DNA from 2 places in the Thermomonas aquatica genome. Region 1 is predicted to be linked to the other one. Evidence: predicted binding sites of a transcription regulator. Region 1 holds the regulator's gene; the other holds the start of a gene.
What was found. Region 1 encodes HrcA, which represses chaperone genes, less so after heat shock. Its sites were predicted from a motif close to TTNGCACTCNNNNNNNNNGAGTGCNAA; they were not measured.

Region 2: rpoH (RNA polymerase sigma factor RpoH) is a predicted target of HrcA. The motif match lies at 6,812-6,838, and genes of this name have one in related genera.

The regions. Positions count from the first base shown of each region.
Region 1 is NZ_CP040871.1:213,394-221,076, forward strand. Features, by position in the region: gene FHQ07_RS01015 (DUF1631 family protein) at 1-1,230, opposite strand, end outside; gene dnaJ (molecular chaperone DnaJ) at 1,364-2,491, opposite strand; gene dnaK (molecular chaperone DnaK) at 2,566-4,494, opposite strand; gene grpE (nucleotide exchange factor GrpE) at 4,597-5,100, opposite strand; gene hrcA (heat-inducible transcriptional repressor HrcA) at 5,170-6,219, opposite strand; gene recN (DNA repair protein RecN) at 6,297-7,683, shown strand, end outside.
Region 2 is NZ_CP040871.1:1,652,439-1,660,121, forward strand. Features, by position in the region: gene FHQ07_RS14380 (DUF4286 family protein) at 1-193, shown strand, start outside; gene FHQ07_RS07935 (DUF3106 domain-containing protein) at 190-1,506, opposite strand; gene FHQ07_RS07940 (primosomal protein N') at 2,033-4,231, shown strand; gene tal (transaldolase) at 4,267-5,208, shown strand; gene FHQ07_RS07950 (trimeric intracellular cation channel family protein) at 5,233-5,859, shown strand; gene rpoH (RNA polymerase sigma factor RpoH) at 5,923-6,801, opposite strand; gene ung (uracil-DNA glycosylase) at 6,924-7,631, opposite strand; gene FHQ07_RS07965 (response regulator) at 7,628-7,683, opposite strand, start outside.

The sequences.
Region 1 (7,683 bases):
GCCTTCGCAGGCTTCGGCGACGGTATTGAGCAGCTTGCGCGCGGGGTGTTCCTTGAACAGGAACATGCGGCGATCCTGCACCGCGACCTTGACGTAGGGCACCAGCATGCGGCCGATCTTGCGGCGGATGTCGGCGTCGTATTGCGGGCCGTCGAGCAGCACGTCGAACAGCATCGCGACCAGGTCGACCGCATCCTCGTCGAGGCCGTCCAGGCTCAGGTTGTCGCTCTGGACCCCGAGCTTGCGCGCGCCGCCGAACACTTCCTGGCGCAGTTGCTCGGCCAGCGATTGCTGCGGGTTGCGCCTGGCGGGCTCGAAGCCGCTTTGCGCGTCGCGCTGCATCAGCGAGAGGATCGACATCAGCTCGTTGGAGCTCAGGGTCTGCGCCGGGCCGACCGCGCCCTGGCCTGCATGGCCGTTCAGCGCCGGCCCCTGGCTGGTGCGCCAGCCCTGCAGCAGGCCCAGCAGGTTGGCGAACACCGCCTGCTCCGCCGGCGACGGCGGATGCGACATCGCCGGCAGCGTGGCGGAATCGAATGCCTGCTCGCCGGGGCCCGCGGGTTTCGGCGCTTCCGCCCTGACCGTGGCGCGCAGCTGCGGGAGCACGCCGGCCGACACCAGCAGGGTGTTGCCGCGCTCGTAGCTGCTGCCCAGCGCGATGGCCAGCTCGCGCTCGAAGAACTTGAACACCACGATGCGCACGCCGGCATCGAGATCGACGCCTTCCAGCGCGCGCCGCAGCAGGGCGGCGATGAAGGCCGGGTTCATCGGGTTGTCGAGCGCGTCCAGCGAGTCGCGCCCGGCCAGGTGGGCGATGCGCTTGCCCAGCACTTCCAACTCCGGGGCGTGCATCCGGGTCAGGCTGGCGGCCAACTGTTCGTTGGCCAGCTGTTCCTCGAGGGCGTCCTCGCTGACCAGGGCCAGCAAGCCGCTGTCGGCGCCGCCCATGCCCGCGCGCGGGTCGATCAGTGCGCGGAAGCCGGCGATCAAGCCCTGCTCGAAGCGCTGGCCGATCTGGCTGCGGGCGCGGCGCAGGTCGCGCAACGCGTTCAGGCCGAAATCGTCGTGGCCGGATTCGCTGCGCTGGAAAAGATAGTCGTCCACCCGCCCCAGCGCGGCATCGAGCGCGGGCTTCAGCTTTTCGAGCGCGACCTTCTGCAGCGCGTCGAGCAGCAGGGCCGGGTCTTGCCGGCCTTGGCCGAACGGATTGGCGGGGGGATCAAGGGACATCGAGGTGCCTGGAGACGACTGACCGCACCTTACACGTTACGTCACATTTCGTCACAAGTCGTTGACCAGCGTCATGTTTCGACGCGGGCGCGGATGACTGCAATCGTATGCAGTCATTCCGCCCTGGCCGCGCTCACGACACCATCCGGTCCCAGAAGCCCTTGACCCCATCGAGGAAGGTGGCCGACTTCGGCGAATGCCGGCGCGCGTCCTCGCCGCTGAAGCTGGCTTCGAACTGTTCCAGCAGGGTGCGCTGTTCTGCGGTCAGGTTGACCGGGGTTTCCACCGCGACCTTGCAGTACAGGTCGCCCGGGGCGCGGCTGCGCACCGACTTCACCCCGCGGTCGCGCAGGCGGAACACCTTGCCGCTCTGGGTCTCGGCGGGGATGCGCAGCTCGACTTCGCCGCCCAGGGTGGGCACGCGCACGGTATCGCCGAGCGCCGCCTGCGAGATCCGGATCGGCACTTCGCAATGCAGGTCGTCGCCGTCGCGCTGGAAGATCGCATGCGGGCGCACGCGGACTTCCACATAGAGATCGCCCGCCGGGGTGCCGGCCGGACCGGCCTCGCCCTCGCCCGCCAGGCGGATGCGGTCGCCATTGTCGACGCCGGCCGGGATCTTCACCGACAGGGTCTTGTCTTCCTCCACCCGGCCGGCGCCGTCGCATTGCTGGCACGGGTTGGCGATGGTCTTGCCGCTGCCGCCGCAGTGCGGACAGGCCGCCTGCATCGCGAACGGCCCGCGCTGCATGCGCACCTGGCCGCGGCCGTGGCAGGTGGCGCAGGTGTCGACCTTGCCGTCGGCCGAGCCCGAGCCCTTGCACGGCGCGCATTCGGCCAGGGTCGGGATCTCGATGCGCTTCTCGATGCCGGCAACGGCCTCCTCGAGGTCCAGTTCCATCACGTAGCCGACGTCGGCGCCGCGACGCGGGGCCTGGCGCCCGCCGCCGCCACCGAAGATGTTGCCGAAGATGTCGCCGAAGATGTCGCCGACGTCGTGGAAGCCTGGGCCGGCGTTGCCGCCGCCCATGCCGTGCTCGAACGCGGCATGCCCGTGCTGGTCGTACAGGCGGCGCTTGCCGCCGTCGCTCAGCACTTCATAGGCTTCCTTGCACTCCTTGAACGCGGCCTCGGCGGCCTTGTCGCCGGGGTTGCGGTCCGGGTGGTGCTTCATCGCCGCGCGCCGGTAGGCCTTCTTCAGCTCCTCGTCGCCGGCATTGCGGGCCACGCCCAGCACTTCGTAGTAGTCGCGCTTGCTCATTCGTACTCAACTTCCCTCACGGCGACGGGCAGACCACTGGCCTGCCCGTCGCGTTTCCTGCCTCGCTGCCGCGATCAGGCCTTGTTGTTGTCGTCCTTGACCTCGGTGAACTCGGCATCGACCACGTCGTCGTTGCCGCCCGCCGCCGGGCCTGCGCCGGCATCGCCGCCAGCCTGCTGGCCGGCCGCGGCCACCGCCGCGAACAAGGCCTGCCCGGCCTCTTCCAGCGCCTTGGCCTTGGCCTCGATCTGGCCCTTGTCGTCGCCCTTGATCGCGGATTCCAGCTCGGCGATGGCGCCTTCGGCGCGGCCGATCACGTCGCCCGGCACCTTGTCGCCGTTGTCCTTGATCGCGCTGCGGGTGGCGTGGATCAGGCCGTCGGCATGGTTGCGCGCGGTGACCAGCTCGTGGAAGCGCTTGTCTTCCTCGCGGTTGGCCTCGGCGTCCTGCACCATGCGCTGGATCTCGTCGTCCGACAGGCCGGAACCGGCCTTGATCTCGACCTTCTGTTCCTTGCCGGTCTTCTTGTCCTTGGCGTTGACGTGCAGGATGCCGTTGGCGTCGATGTCGAAGCTCACCTCCACCTGCGGCATGCCGCGCGGCGCCGCCTCGATCCCGGTCAGGTCGAACTTGGCCAGCGACTTGTTGTAGCGGGCCTGCTCGCGCTCGCCTTGCAGCACGTGCACGGTGACCGCGGTCTGGTTGTCCTCGGCGGTGCTGAAGGTCTGGCTGGCCTTGGTCGGGATGGTGGTGTTCTTCTCGATGATCTTGGTGAACACGCCGCCCATGGTCTCGATGCCCAGCGACAGCGGGGTCACGTCGAGCAGCAGCACGTCCTTGACGTCGCCCTGCAGCACGCCGCCCTGGATCGCGGCGCCCACGGCCACGGCCTCGTCCGGGTTCACGTCCTTCTTCGGTTCCTTGCCGAAGAACTCGGTGACCGCCTGTTGCACCTTCGGCATGCGGGTCTGGCCGCCGACCAGGATCACCTCGCTGATGTCGCTGGCGCGCAGGCCGGCGTCGTTCAGCGCGATGCGGCAGGGCTCGATGGTCTTCTTGACCAGGTCGTCGACCAGGGCTTCCAGCTTGGCGCGGGTCAGCTTGATGTTGAGGTGCTTCGGGCCGCTGGCATCGGCGGTCACGTACGGCAGGTTAACCTCGGTCTGCTGGCTGGAGGACAGCTCGATCTTGGCGCGCTCGGCCGCGTCCTTCAGGCGCTGCAGGGCGAGCGGATCCTTGCGCAGGTCGATGCCCTGCTCCTTGTTGAACTCGTCGACGAGGTAGTCGATGACGCGCTTGTCGAAGTCCTCGCCGCCGAGGAAGGTGTCGCCGTTGGTGGCCAGCACCTCGAACTGCTTCTCGCCGTCGATGTTGGCGATCTCGATGATCGACACGTCGAAGGTGCCGCCGCCGAGGTCGTACACCGCGATCTTGCGGTCCTTGGCGTCGCCCTTGTCCAGGCCATAGGCCAGCGCGGCCGCGGTCGGCTCGTTGATGATGCGCTTGACCTCAAGGCCGGCGATGCGGCCGGCGTCCTTGGTCGCCTGGCGCTGGCTGTCGTTGAAGTAGGCCGGCACGGTGATCACCGCCTCGGTGACCGGCTCGCCTAGGTAGGCCTCGGCGGTCTTCTTCATCTTCTCCAGCACCTTGGCCGAGACTTCCTGCGGCGCCAGCTTCTTGCCGTCGGTCAGCGCGACCCAGGCATCGCCGTTGTCGTGCTGGGTGATCGCGTACGGCACCAGGCCCAGGTCCTTCTGCACTTCGGCGTCGGTGAACTTTCGGCCGATCAGGCGCTTCACCGCGTAGAAGGTGTTCTTCGGGTTGGTGACGGCCTGGCGCTTGGCGGACGCGCCGACCAGCACTTCGCCGTCCTTGGTCCAGGCGACGATGGACGGGGTGGTGCGGTCGCCCTCGCTGTTTTCGATGACCTTGGCCTTGCCGCCTTCCATGATGGCGACGCAGGAGTTGGTGGTGCCGAGGTCGATGCCGATGATCTTAGCCATGTGTGTTCCCTCTGGAATCTTTGAATGTCGGGGGCGCCGTGCGCCGATGACCGTGATGTGGGGCTTTGGCGCGCGGCTTCAAGGGCCGCGTGTCGATGCCGTTCAGTCGTGCCTGGCGACCATCACCAGCGCCGGCCGCAGCAGGCGTTCGTTGAGCACGTAGCCCTTCTGGAAGGTCTGCGCGACTGCGCCCGGGGCCACGCCTTCGGCATCGACCATGCCCATCGCCTGGTGGTGCTCCGGGTTGAAGGCATCGCCGGCGGCCGGGGCGACTTCGGTCAGGCCGTTCTTGCCGGCGACGATATGCAGCTGGCGCAGGGTGAGTTCGAGGCCGGCGCGCAACGGATCGTCCGCCGCGGCGTTGGCTAGGCCGGCTTCCATGCTGTCGAACAGCGGCAGCAGGTCGCCGAGCAGGCGCTCGTTGGCGAACTTGCGGGCCTGCTCGATTTCGCGGGCCAGCCGCTTGCGCTGGTTCTCGAGGTCGGCGCGCTCGATCAGCGATTGCGCCTTGAGTTGCTCGAGTTCGGCGCGCAGCGCCTCGAGTTCGTCGATCTGCGGCGCATCGCCGGCGGTGTCGAGTGCATCCTGCATCGGGTCGTTGCTCATGTCTTGGGAGTCGTCATTCGCGGCCCGGTGCCGCGTCCACCGAGGCTATGGGGCCGCGGCCCGACGGATTCAAGCGTCGGGGGCGAGCGCCGCGCCGAGCACGGCCGCGGTGGCCTCGACCACCGGGATCACCCGCTCGTAGGCCATCCGGCTGGGGCCGATCACCCCCAGCACCCCCAGCATGCGCCCGCCGCTGCCGTAGGGCGCGGTCACCAGCGACATCCCTTCCAGCGGCGCCAGCCCGGTTTCCTCGCCGATGAACACCCGCATGCCCGGCGCCTTGGCGGTGCGTTCCAGCAATTGCAGCAGTTCGCGCTTTTCGGCGAAGGCCTCGAACAGGGCGCGCAGGCGTTCCAGGTCGTTGATGTCCTGCAGGCCCATCAGCCGGGTCTGGCCGGCCACCAGCATGTCGTCCCGGCTCGGCGCGAACGCCTGTTCGGCCAGTTCGATCGAACTGGCCAGCAGCCGGTCCATCTCGCTGCGCGCATTGCGCAGGTCGCGCAGCAGGGCGGCGCGGATCTGCGCCAGCGGCTGCCCGGCGAAATGGGTGTTGAGGTAGTTCGCGGCCTGTTCCAGCTCGGCCGGGTCGAACGCGCGGCGCACCTGCACCATCCGGTTCTGCACCTCGCCATCGGCGAACACCAGGATCGCCAGCACCCGCTGCGGATCCAGCGCCACGAACTCGATCTGGCGGAAGGCGAAGCTCTCGCGCCCGGGCACGCTGACCATGCCGACGAAATGGGTCATCGCCGACAGCAGCTCGCTGGTGCTACCGAGCAGGGCCTGGGTGCCCGCGCCGGCCGGCAGCTCGCTGCGCAGCCGGCTCAGATCGCCTTCCGGCAAGGGTTTGACCTGCAGCAGCGCGTCCACGAACAGCCGGTAACCCTGCGCCGTGGGAATCCGCCCGGCGGAACTGTGCGGCGCGGCCAGCAGGCCGGCATCCTCCATCGAGGACAGGATGTTGCGGATCGTGGCCGGGCTGACGTCCAGCCCGGCATGCCGGGCCAGGGTCTGCGAGCCCACCGGCTCGCCGTCGCGGATATGCCGCGACACCAGCGTGCGCAGCAATTGCCGCGCGCGCGGATCGTCGGCGATGCCGGAGGCCGTGGGGCGTGCCATGCCGATGTTGTAAGCGCCGTTCCGCCCGCGTGCAAGCGCTATCGAATCCGCCCATCGAACAGGCACAATGCGCGCCGATGCTGAGCCGCCTGTCCATCCGCGATTTCGCCGTGGTTGCCCATGCCGAGCTGGAATTCGGCGCGGGCCTGACCGTGATTTCCGGCGAGACCGGCGCCGGCAAGTCGCTGCTGGTGGATGCGCTGGGCTTCCTTTGCGGCGCGCGCGCGGATGCCGGCGCGGTGCGCCACGGCGCCGAGCGCGCGGAACTGGAAGCCGGCTTTTCGCTGGCCGATTGCCCGGCGGCGCGCGACTGGCTGCGCGAAGCCGAACTCGACGATGGCGATGACTGCCAGCTGCGCCGCACCCTGCGCGCGGACGGCGGCTCGCGCGCCTGGATCAACGGGCGTGCGGCGAGCATCGGTCAACTGGCCGAGCTTGCCGCGCTGCTGGTGGAAATCCACGGCCAGCACGAACAACAGGCGCTGCTGTCGCGCGCCACCCAGACGCAATTGCTGGACGCCTATGCGCAACACCCGGCGCTGCTTGCGGCCACGCGCGAATCCGCGCTCCGCTGGCGCGGATTGCGCGACGAACGCGATGCCCTGCTCGCCCGCGGCGACGTGACCGAGCGCAAGGCCTGGCTGGCGCACCAGCTGGACGAACTGCAGGCGGAGACGCTGGAGCCCGGGGCGCTTGCGGAACTCGATGCCAGCCATCGCCGGCATGCGCACGCGGCCTCGCTGATCGCCGCCTGCGAGCAGGCGCTGCAGCGCCTCGGCGGCGACGAGGCGCTGGCGCCGCAACTGCAGCGGTTGCGTGCCGGCCTGCAGCGCGAAGCCGGCAACGAACCGCGCCTGGACGAAGTGGACGCGATGCTGGATTCGGCCGCGATCCAGCTGGACGAGGCGCTCGGCCTGCTCGAACGCATCCGCGGCGACCTGGACCTGGACCCCGAGGCGCTGCAGGAGATCGAGCAGCGGCTGGTGCGCGTGCAGGACCTGGCGCGCAAGCACCGGGTCGCGCCGGACAGGCTGGCCGCGCACCGCGATGCGCTGGCGCTGGAACTGGAATCGCTGGCCGATGCGGATCAGCGCCTGCAACGCCTCGACCGCGACATCGCCTCGGCCCTGTCCGACTGGGACGCCGCGGCCACGCGGCTCGGCGCATCGCGCCGCAGGGCCGGCGATGCGCTGGCGCAGGCGGTCGAAACCCTGATCGCCGAACTCGGCATGGAGGGCGGCCGGATCGAGGTGGCGCTGGAAGCGACCGCCGACCCGCACGCGCCGGATGCCAATGGCGCCGAACGCGCGGATTTCCTGGTCTCGGCGAATGCCGGCCAGTTGCCGCGGCCGTTGCGCAAGGTGGCTTCCGGCGGCGAGCTTTCACGCCTCTCGCTGGCGATCGAAGTGGCCACGCTGGGCCTGGATGCGGTGCCGACGATGGTGTTCGACGAGGTCGATTCCG
Region 2 (7,683 bases), 1.4 Mb from region 1:
GCGCCTGTCCGACGTGGTCGATCCGCCGCCCGCGCCCGGCCGCGTCGCGATCTGCACGCACTACCGCCTGCGCGACCAGGCCGCGCTGCAGGACTACTTCGAGCGGCATGCGCCGCGCCTGCGCGGCGATGGCATCGCGCGCTTCGGTGGCAGGTTCGTGGCGACGCGGCGGATACTCGGCCCGCGCGCCTAGCGCTGCAACCGCGCCTGCAGCCAGCTGCCGCGCCGTTCCCTCGCCTGCGCCAGCAGCTCGCGGCGCAAGGCCGCGCGGTCTTCCGGCGCGGTGCTCTGCGCCAGCCGTTCCAGCGCGACGATGTCGTCCGGGCTCGCCTCGCGCAGCAACTGCAGCAACCGCGCGCGATCGCCTTCATCGACGAAGGCGAACAGCGCGGCCACGCGCGGCCAGTCGCGCCCCAGCCGCGGGCCCAGCCACCAGCCCGCGCGCGCATCGGAGCCCTGCGCATCGAAGCGGGTGCGCAATGCCTGCCGTTCGTCCGCCGGCAACTGCCCGAACCGCTGCGCGATGCCGCGCAACTGCACGCGTTCGCCCGCATCCAGTGCGCGCCATGCCTGCCAATGGCCGCGGCGCAGGCCGCGCAGGCGTGGCGGCAATGCGTTCCAGCGCCGCGCGCCGCTTGCCAGCGCGGCGGTTTCGTCGGCCGCCGCAATGCTAGCGGCTTGCGCCGGCGCGGTTGCGATCGGCAACGGCACCGCGTCCGCGGCGGCGGGGTCGGACGCATTCGCCAGCCAGGCCAACAGCGCCAGCTCGTCGGCATACGCCGCTTCGCGCGGCGCGGCGAGCTGTTCGCGATCCGGATGCAGGGCGAGGTCGCCGGCATCGAAACGGGCCTTCGGCGCCGCCGCTGGCGGCAACGGCTCGCGCTTGATCGTCGCGAGCCATTGCGAAATCGCCTCGCGCCCGGCCGGATGGATGAAGAATGCGGCGGCGAAGGCGAGCACGCAGGTGCCGACGCCCAGCCACAGCCAGCGCACGCCATGGGTCGCGCCGGGTTCGGTCCGGGGCTGCACCGGCGTGCCGGCGGGGGCGGACGCCGCCTTCTCGACCAGCGGCGGCAATTCCGGCACGCGCTCGAGTTCGCGCTGGGCCGCCGCGCGCCATGCACGCCAGACATCGACATCCGGTTGGCCTAGCGCATTGCGCGGCAGGCTGTCGCGGATGCTGTCCTGGTAGGCCGCTGCCGACAGCCCCAGCGCCGCCGCCGCGACATCGTCCTCCAGCCCCGCGACCAGGTGCAGCAATACCGCCGCGCGCCGCTCCGGCGCCAGCCGGGCGATGCCGGGCAACAGCGCGTTCGGCTCCGTCTTCGCCGCGTGGCGCAGCGAAGGCGTGGCCAGCAACAGGCGCCAGTATTGCTGCGGCCATTGCGCCAGCGGCCACTGCCCGGCCTCGGCGGCGAAGACCCGCGCCACTGCCGCCAGCGCGCGCGCGCCGCGCGCCTGGTCGCCCGCCTGCACGGCGGCGAACAGGCGGGCGCGCTTGTCCAAGCCGCGCAGGAACGCGGCGACGGCTGCCGGAGACGGCGGAGCGGGAACGGGGGTCATTGCGGGCGTGGCTGCACAGCGCAATCTTAGCCGCGCCAGCCGACAGTGACCGACGAAACGAACGCTTGACAGCCCGCGAAAGCGCGGCTCCGCCAGCTGTGACGCGGGCTGTGGGTAAAGCGGTTGTGCACAGGCGTCATAAAAGCTTCACCGCCGGGTGTTCCACGCGTTCCGGACCCCGCATGACAATCGCGTTTCACGGGCAAGCGATTGTTTTTATTGGATTTGTCCTGAATGGCTGTTTTTTCACCAAAGCGTGCGCAGGGCTTGTCGTACGGCCTTCGCGCACCCGCAGGGGGACGCCATGCACAGACTTATCCACAAACGATGTGGATAAAGCAGTTTTCCCAATCAAGACGGCAAGTTACGCGACTTTCATCAGCGCCGGATCAGTTGTGCCGCGCAAACCCGGTTGTGGCGCCATGCGGTCCGCCGCACCCGGCGGAATGGCCTGCTCTAGACTGCCCCGATGCAGGCGCCCCCTACCGTGCTGCGTGTGGCCCTGCCGGTGCCGCTGCAGCGCCTTTTCGACTACCTACCGCCACCCGGCGTACAAGCCGCATCGGTGGCGATCGGCCAGCGCATCCTGGTGCCGTTCGCCGCGCGCGAGCTGGTCGGGATCGTCAGCGGCCACGGCCAGGCCGAAGCCGGTATCGAGCCCAAGCCCGCGCTGGCCCTGCCGGAGGGTGAACCCCTGCTGCAGGGCGAATTGCTGGCCTCGCTGCACTGGCTGGCCGGCTACCTGCACGCACCCTTGGGCGAAGTGCTGGCCGGCGCCTTGCCGGCGGCCTTGCGCCGCGGCGAGCCGCTGCCGGACACCGCCGTCCATGGCTGGCGTTTGAGCGAAGCCGGCCGCACCGCGTTGCCGGCCATGCGCGCCGGCAAGCCGCAGGCGCTGGCGACCCTGCTCGCCGGCATCCGCGACGAAGACTGGCTGGATGGCGAAGCGCCAGGCTGGCGTGCGCCGCTGCGCGCCTTGCGCGAACGCGGGCTGGTCGAGCGCATCGCGCTTGCGATGGACACGCAGGCAACCGAGCCGGGCCGGATTCCCCCCGCCGCCATTTCGCTCAACGCCGAACAACGCAGCGCGTCCGATGCGATCCGCGCCGTCGATGGCTTCGCTGCGTTCCTGCTCGACGGCGTCACCGGCAGCGGCAAGACCGAGGTCTACCTGGACGCGATCGCCGACTGCATCGCGCGCGGCAGGCAGGCGCTGGTGCTGGTGCCGGAAATCGGCCTGACCCCGCAGGCGCTGGCGCGCTTCCGCGCGCGGCTGGGGGTGCCGGTGCATGCGCTGCATTCCGGGCTCAACGACGGCGAACGCGCACGCGCGTGGCTGGCGGCGGCGCGCGGGCAGGCGCGGGTGATCGTCGGCACCCGCTCGGCGGTGTTCGTGCCGCTGCCGGAAGCGGGCGTGATCGTGGTCGACGAGGAACACGACGGCAGCTACAAGCAGTTCGACGGCATCCGCTACCACGCGCGCGATTTCGCCATCGTCCGCGCGCGCGCGCTGGGCGTGCCGGTGGTGCTGGGCAGCGCCACGCCGTCGCTGGAATCGCTGCACAACGCGCAGTCGGGCCGTTATGCGCACCTGCGCTTGCGGCAGCGAGCAGGCGAGGCGAAACCGCCCGCGGTGCGCGTGCTCGATGTGCGCAAGCAGCCGCTGCAGGCCGGCTTGTCGAACGCGGCGCTCGACGCCATCCGCGCCGCACTGGGTGCCGGCGGGCAGGTGCTGGTGTTCAAGAACCGCCGCGGCTACGCGCCGGTGCTGCTCTGCCACGACTGCGGCTGGAGCGCGCATTGCACGCGCTGCGGCACGCCCGACAAGCCCAGCGCGATGACCGTGCACGGCGGCGGCCGGCGCCTGCAATGCCATCACTGCGGACATCGCCGCGCGGTGCCGCTGGCCTGCCCGGATTGCGCCAGCCTGGCGCTGCAAGCGCAGGGCGCGGGCACCGAACGCATCGAGGAAGTATTGAAGGAGCGCTTCCCCGACGCGCCGGTGCTGCGCATCGACCGCGGCAGCTCGCAGCGCCGCGACGCGATCGAACGCCACTTCGCCGAACTCGGTTCAAAGCCCGGCATCCTGGTCGGCACGCAGATGCTGGCCAAGGGCCACGACTTGCCGAACCTCACCCTGGTGGTGGTGGTCGGCGTCGACGAAGGCCTGTTCTCCGCCGACTTCCGCAGCGGCGAAAAGCTCGCGCAACTGCTGATCCAGGTCGCCGGCCGCGCCGGCCGCGCCGACAAGCCGGGCACGGTGCTGGTGCAGACCCACCACCCCGCACATCCGTTGCTGCTGACCCTGATCGCCGGCGGCTACCACGCCTTCGCCGAGGGCGAACTCGCCCTGCGCGAGGCCGCGGATTTCCCGCCGTTCGCGCACCTCGCCCTGCTGCGCGCCGAGGCCAAGCATGCCGATCCGCCGATGCAGTTCCTGCAGCGCGCGAAGGACCTGCTGGGCGATGCGGGGATCGAGATCGCCGGCCCGCTGCCGGCGCCGATGCCGCGCCGCGCCGGCTACCTGCGCGCGCAGCTGATCCTGGCCGCGAGCGAGCGCCGGCGCCTGCATGCCGCGCTCGACGCGCTGATGCCGCGGCTGCAGGCCATGCCGGAAGCACGCAAGCTGCGCTGGTCGCTGGATGTCGATCCGGCGGAACTGTACTGAGCGACAATCGACCGACACATGACGACGCGAATCCCGTGACCAGCCAACTCGAACAACTGCGCCAGTTCTCCGCCGTGGTCGCCGACACCGGCGACATCGAGGCCATCGCCCGCTTCAAGCCGATGGACGCCACCACCAATCCCTCGCTGCTCTTGAAAGCGGCCGCGCTGCCGGCATACGCGCCGCTGCTGGATGCCGCGATCGCCCGGGCCGCCGGCGACGACCGCGTCGGCGACGCCTGCGACCGGCTGGCCGTCGCCATCGGCTGCGAGATCCTCAAGCTGATCCCCGGCCGCGTCTCCACCGAGGTCGATGCGCGGCTGAGCTTCGACACCGAGGCCACCATCGCCAAGGCGCACCGGCTGGTGCAGCTGTATGCGGATGCCGGCATCGGCAGCGACCGACTGCTGATCAAGATCGCCAGCACCTGGGAAGGCATCCGCGCCGCCGAAGCGCTGGAACGCGCAGGCATCCACTGCAACCTCACCCTGCTGTTCTCGTTCGCCCAGGCGGTCGCCTGCGCCGAGGCCGGCGCGTTCCTGATCTCGCCCTTCGTCGGCCGCATCCTCGACTGGCACCTCGCCAACGGCATGCAGAAACCGGCCACGCCGCGGGACGATCCCGGCGTGCAGTCGGTGACGCGCATCTGGCGGCACTACAAGCGCCACGGCTACGCCACCGTGGTGATGGGCGCCAGCTTCCGCAACACCGGCGAAGTGCTGGCGCTGGCCGGCTGCGACCGGCTCACCATCTCGCCGGACCTGCTGGCCGCGCTGGAACAGTCCGATGCCGCGGTCGAACGCGCGCTGGTCGATGCCGGCGAACGCCGCGCGCCGCCCGCGCCACTGGATGAAGCCGCGTTCCGCTGGCAGCACAACGAGGACGCGATGGCGACGGAGAAGCTCGGCGAAGGCATCCGCAAGTTCGCCGCCGACCAGCGCACGCTGGAAGCGCTGGTCGCGCAGCGGATCGCTTGACCGGATCCGGCCGGCCTCCCTGCCGTGTCCTTCGCCCTGCAACTGTTCGACCTGGTCGGCATCTTCGTGTTCGCGTTGAGCGGCGGCGTGCTGGCGGTGCGCCAGCGGCTGGACCTGTTCGGCGTGCTGGTGCTGGCCTGCGCCACCGCGGTCACCGGCGGCATCGTGCGCGACGTGCTGATCGGCGCGATCCCGCCCGCGTCGCTCGCCGACTGGCGTTATCTCGCCACGGCCATGTTCGCCGGCGTGGTGACGTTCTTCCGGCACGGCTCGATCGAGCGCATGCGCAACCCCGTGTTGATGTTCGATGCCGCCGGACTCGCGCTGTACGCCGTGCTCGGCACCGGCAAGGCGCTGGCGTTCGGGCTGTCGCCGTTCGCCGCGACCCTGCTCGGGATCATCACCGGCATCGGCGGCGGCATCGCCCGCGACCTGCTGGTGGCGCGCACGCCGGTGGTCTTGCAGCAGACCGAGTTGTACGCGGTGGCGGCGCTGGCCGGCGGCGGCATCGTCGCGATCGCGCATGCGCTCGGCTGGCCGCAGGCGCCGGCGATGGCGGTCGGCGCGCTGCTGTGCTTCGGCCTGCGCTTCGGCGCGATCCGCCGCGGCTGGCGGCTGCCGGTGGCGCGCGGCACCGACAGCGATTCCTGATCGCCAAACGCGAACGGCCCGGATCGCTCCGGGCCGTGCCGTGTCTTGCATCGATGCCGTGGCTTACGCCGCGAACAGCGCCTTCATCTTCTTCAGCGCGTTGGCCTCGACCTGGCGGATGCGTTCGGCGGAGACGCCGTACTCGTCGGCCAGTTCCTGCAGGGTGACCTTGCTGTCGGCGTCCAGCCAGCGGCGCTTGATGATGTCGCGCGAGCGTTCGTCGAGCTTGGCCATGCCTTCGCGCAGCAGCTCCAGCTGGTTGTCCTCGCTGTCGGCGGATTCGTAGGCGTCGGCCGGGTCCACGTCGTGGGCGACGAGGTAATGGGCCGGCGCCGGCGGGGCGTGGTCGTCGTCGGCATCGTCGGGCGCGTCGAAACCGATGTCGCGGCCGGACAGGCGCGATTCCATCTCCAGCACTTCGCGTTCGCTGACGTTGAGGTCCTTGGCCACCGCGCTGACTTCGGCCGCGTTGAGCCAGCCCAGGCGGGTCTTGCTCTTGCGCAGGTTGAAGAACAGCTTGCGCTGCGCCTTGGTGGTGGCGACTTTCACGATGCGCCAGTTCTTGATGATGTACTCGTGCATCTCGGCACGGATCCAGTGCACCGCGAAGCTGACCAGGCGCACGCCGACGCTGGGGTCGAAGCGCTTCACCGCCTTCATCAGGCCGATGTTGCCTTCCTGCACCAGGTCGCCCAGCTGCAGGCCGTAGCCGCTGTAGCCGCGGGCGACGTGGATGACGAAGCGCAGGTGCGACAGGATCAGTTCCTGCGCGGCGGCGATGTCGTTGTCTTCGCGCAGGCGACGCGCGAGGCGCTGCTCGTCCTCGACGGACAGCACCGGGATCTGGTGCACGGCACCGATGTACGCCTCCATCGAACCGAGCGTGCTCGGGATCGGCAGGTTGTTGGCGACCAATGCTTGGGACATCGAGACCTCGTTCATGTGGGTGATTTTAGCAGTCGCCATATCTGACTGCTAACCCTGCCAAAAGTTCACTAGCGTTCCGTTCATGGAACGATGGGCCGCACCAATCCCCCTCGGCCACACGTCCGTGATGGGGACGATCAGGCCGGGGACAAGGCCCGGGCCGGCGGCAGCGCCCAGTCGATCGGCGCCTGCCCGCTGCGGGCCAGGAACTGGTTGGCGGCGGAGAAATGCTTGCAGCCCAGGAAGCCGCGGTGGGCGGACAGCGGCGAGGGGTGCGGCGCCTTCAACACCCGGTGCCGGCGCGGGTCGATCACCTTGCCCTTGGCCTGGGCGTAGCTGCCCCAGAGCAGGAACACCAGGTTCTCGCGCTCGCGGTTGAGTACGTCGACCACGTGGTCGGTGAAGCCTTCCCAGCCCTTGCCCTGGTGCGAGCCGGGCTGGCCGGCTTCCACCGTCAGCACGCTGTTGAGCAGCAGCACGCCCTGCCGTGCCCACGGCAGCAGGCAACCGTGGTCGGGGCGGACGAAGCCGGTATCGCTGGCCAGCTCCTTGTAGATGTTCTGCAGCGAGGGCGGGACCTCGACCCCGGGCAACACCGAAAAACACAGGCCGTGCGCCTGGCCCGGCCCGTGGTAGGGATCCTGGCCGAGGATCACCACTTTCACCGCATCGAACGGGGTGGCGTCGAAGGCGGCGAAGATGTCGGCGCCGGCCGGATAGACGGTGGCGCCGGCGGCCTTGCGCTGGCGCAGGAAGGCGGACAGCTGCTGCATCTCCGCGCGCGCGAACCAGTCGCCGACGCGCGCTTTCCAGCTGGGTTCGAGGCGGACCGGGTGGTCGCTCAAGCCCTTGCGCTTCCCGGCTCCGGCAACTTGGCCAGCCGCAGCTGGAACAGCA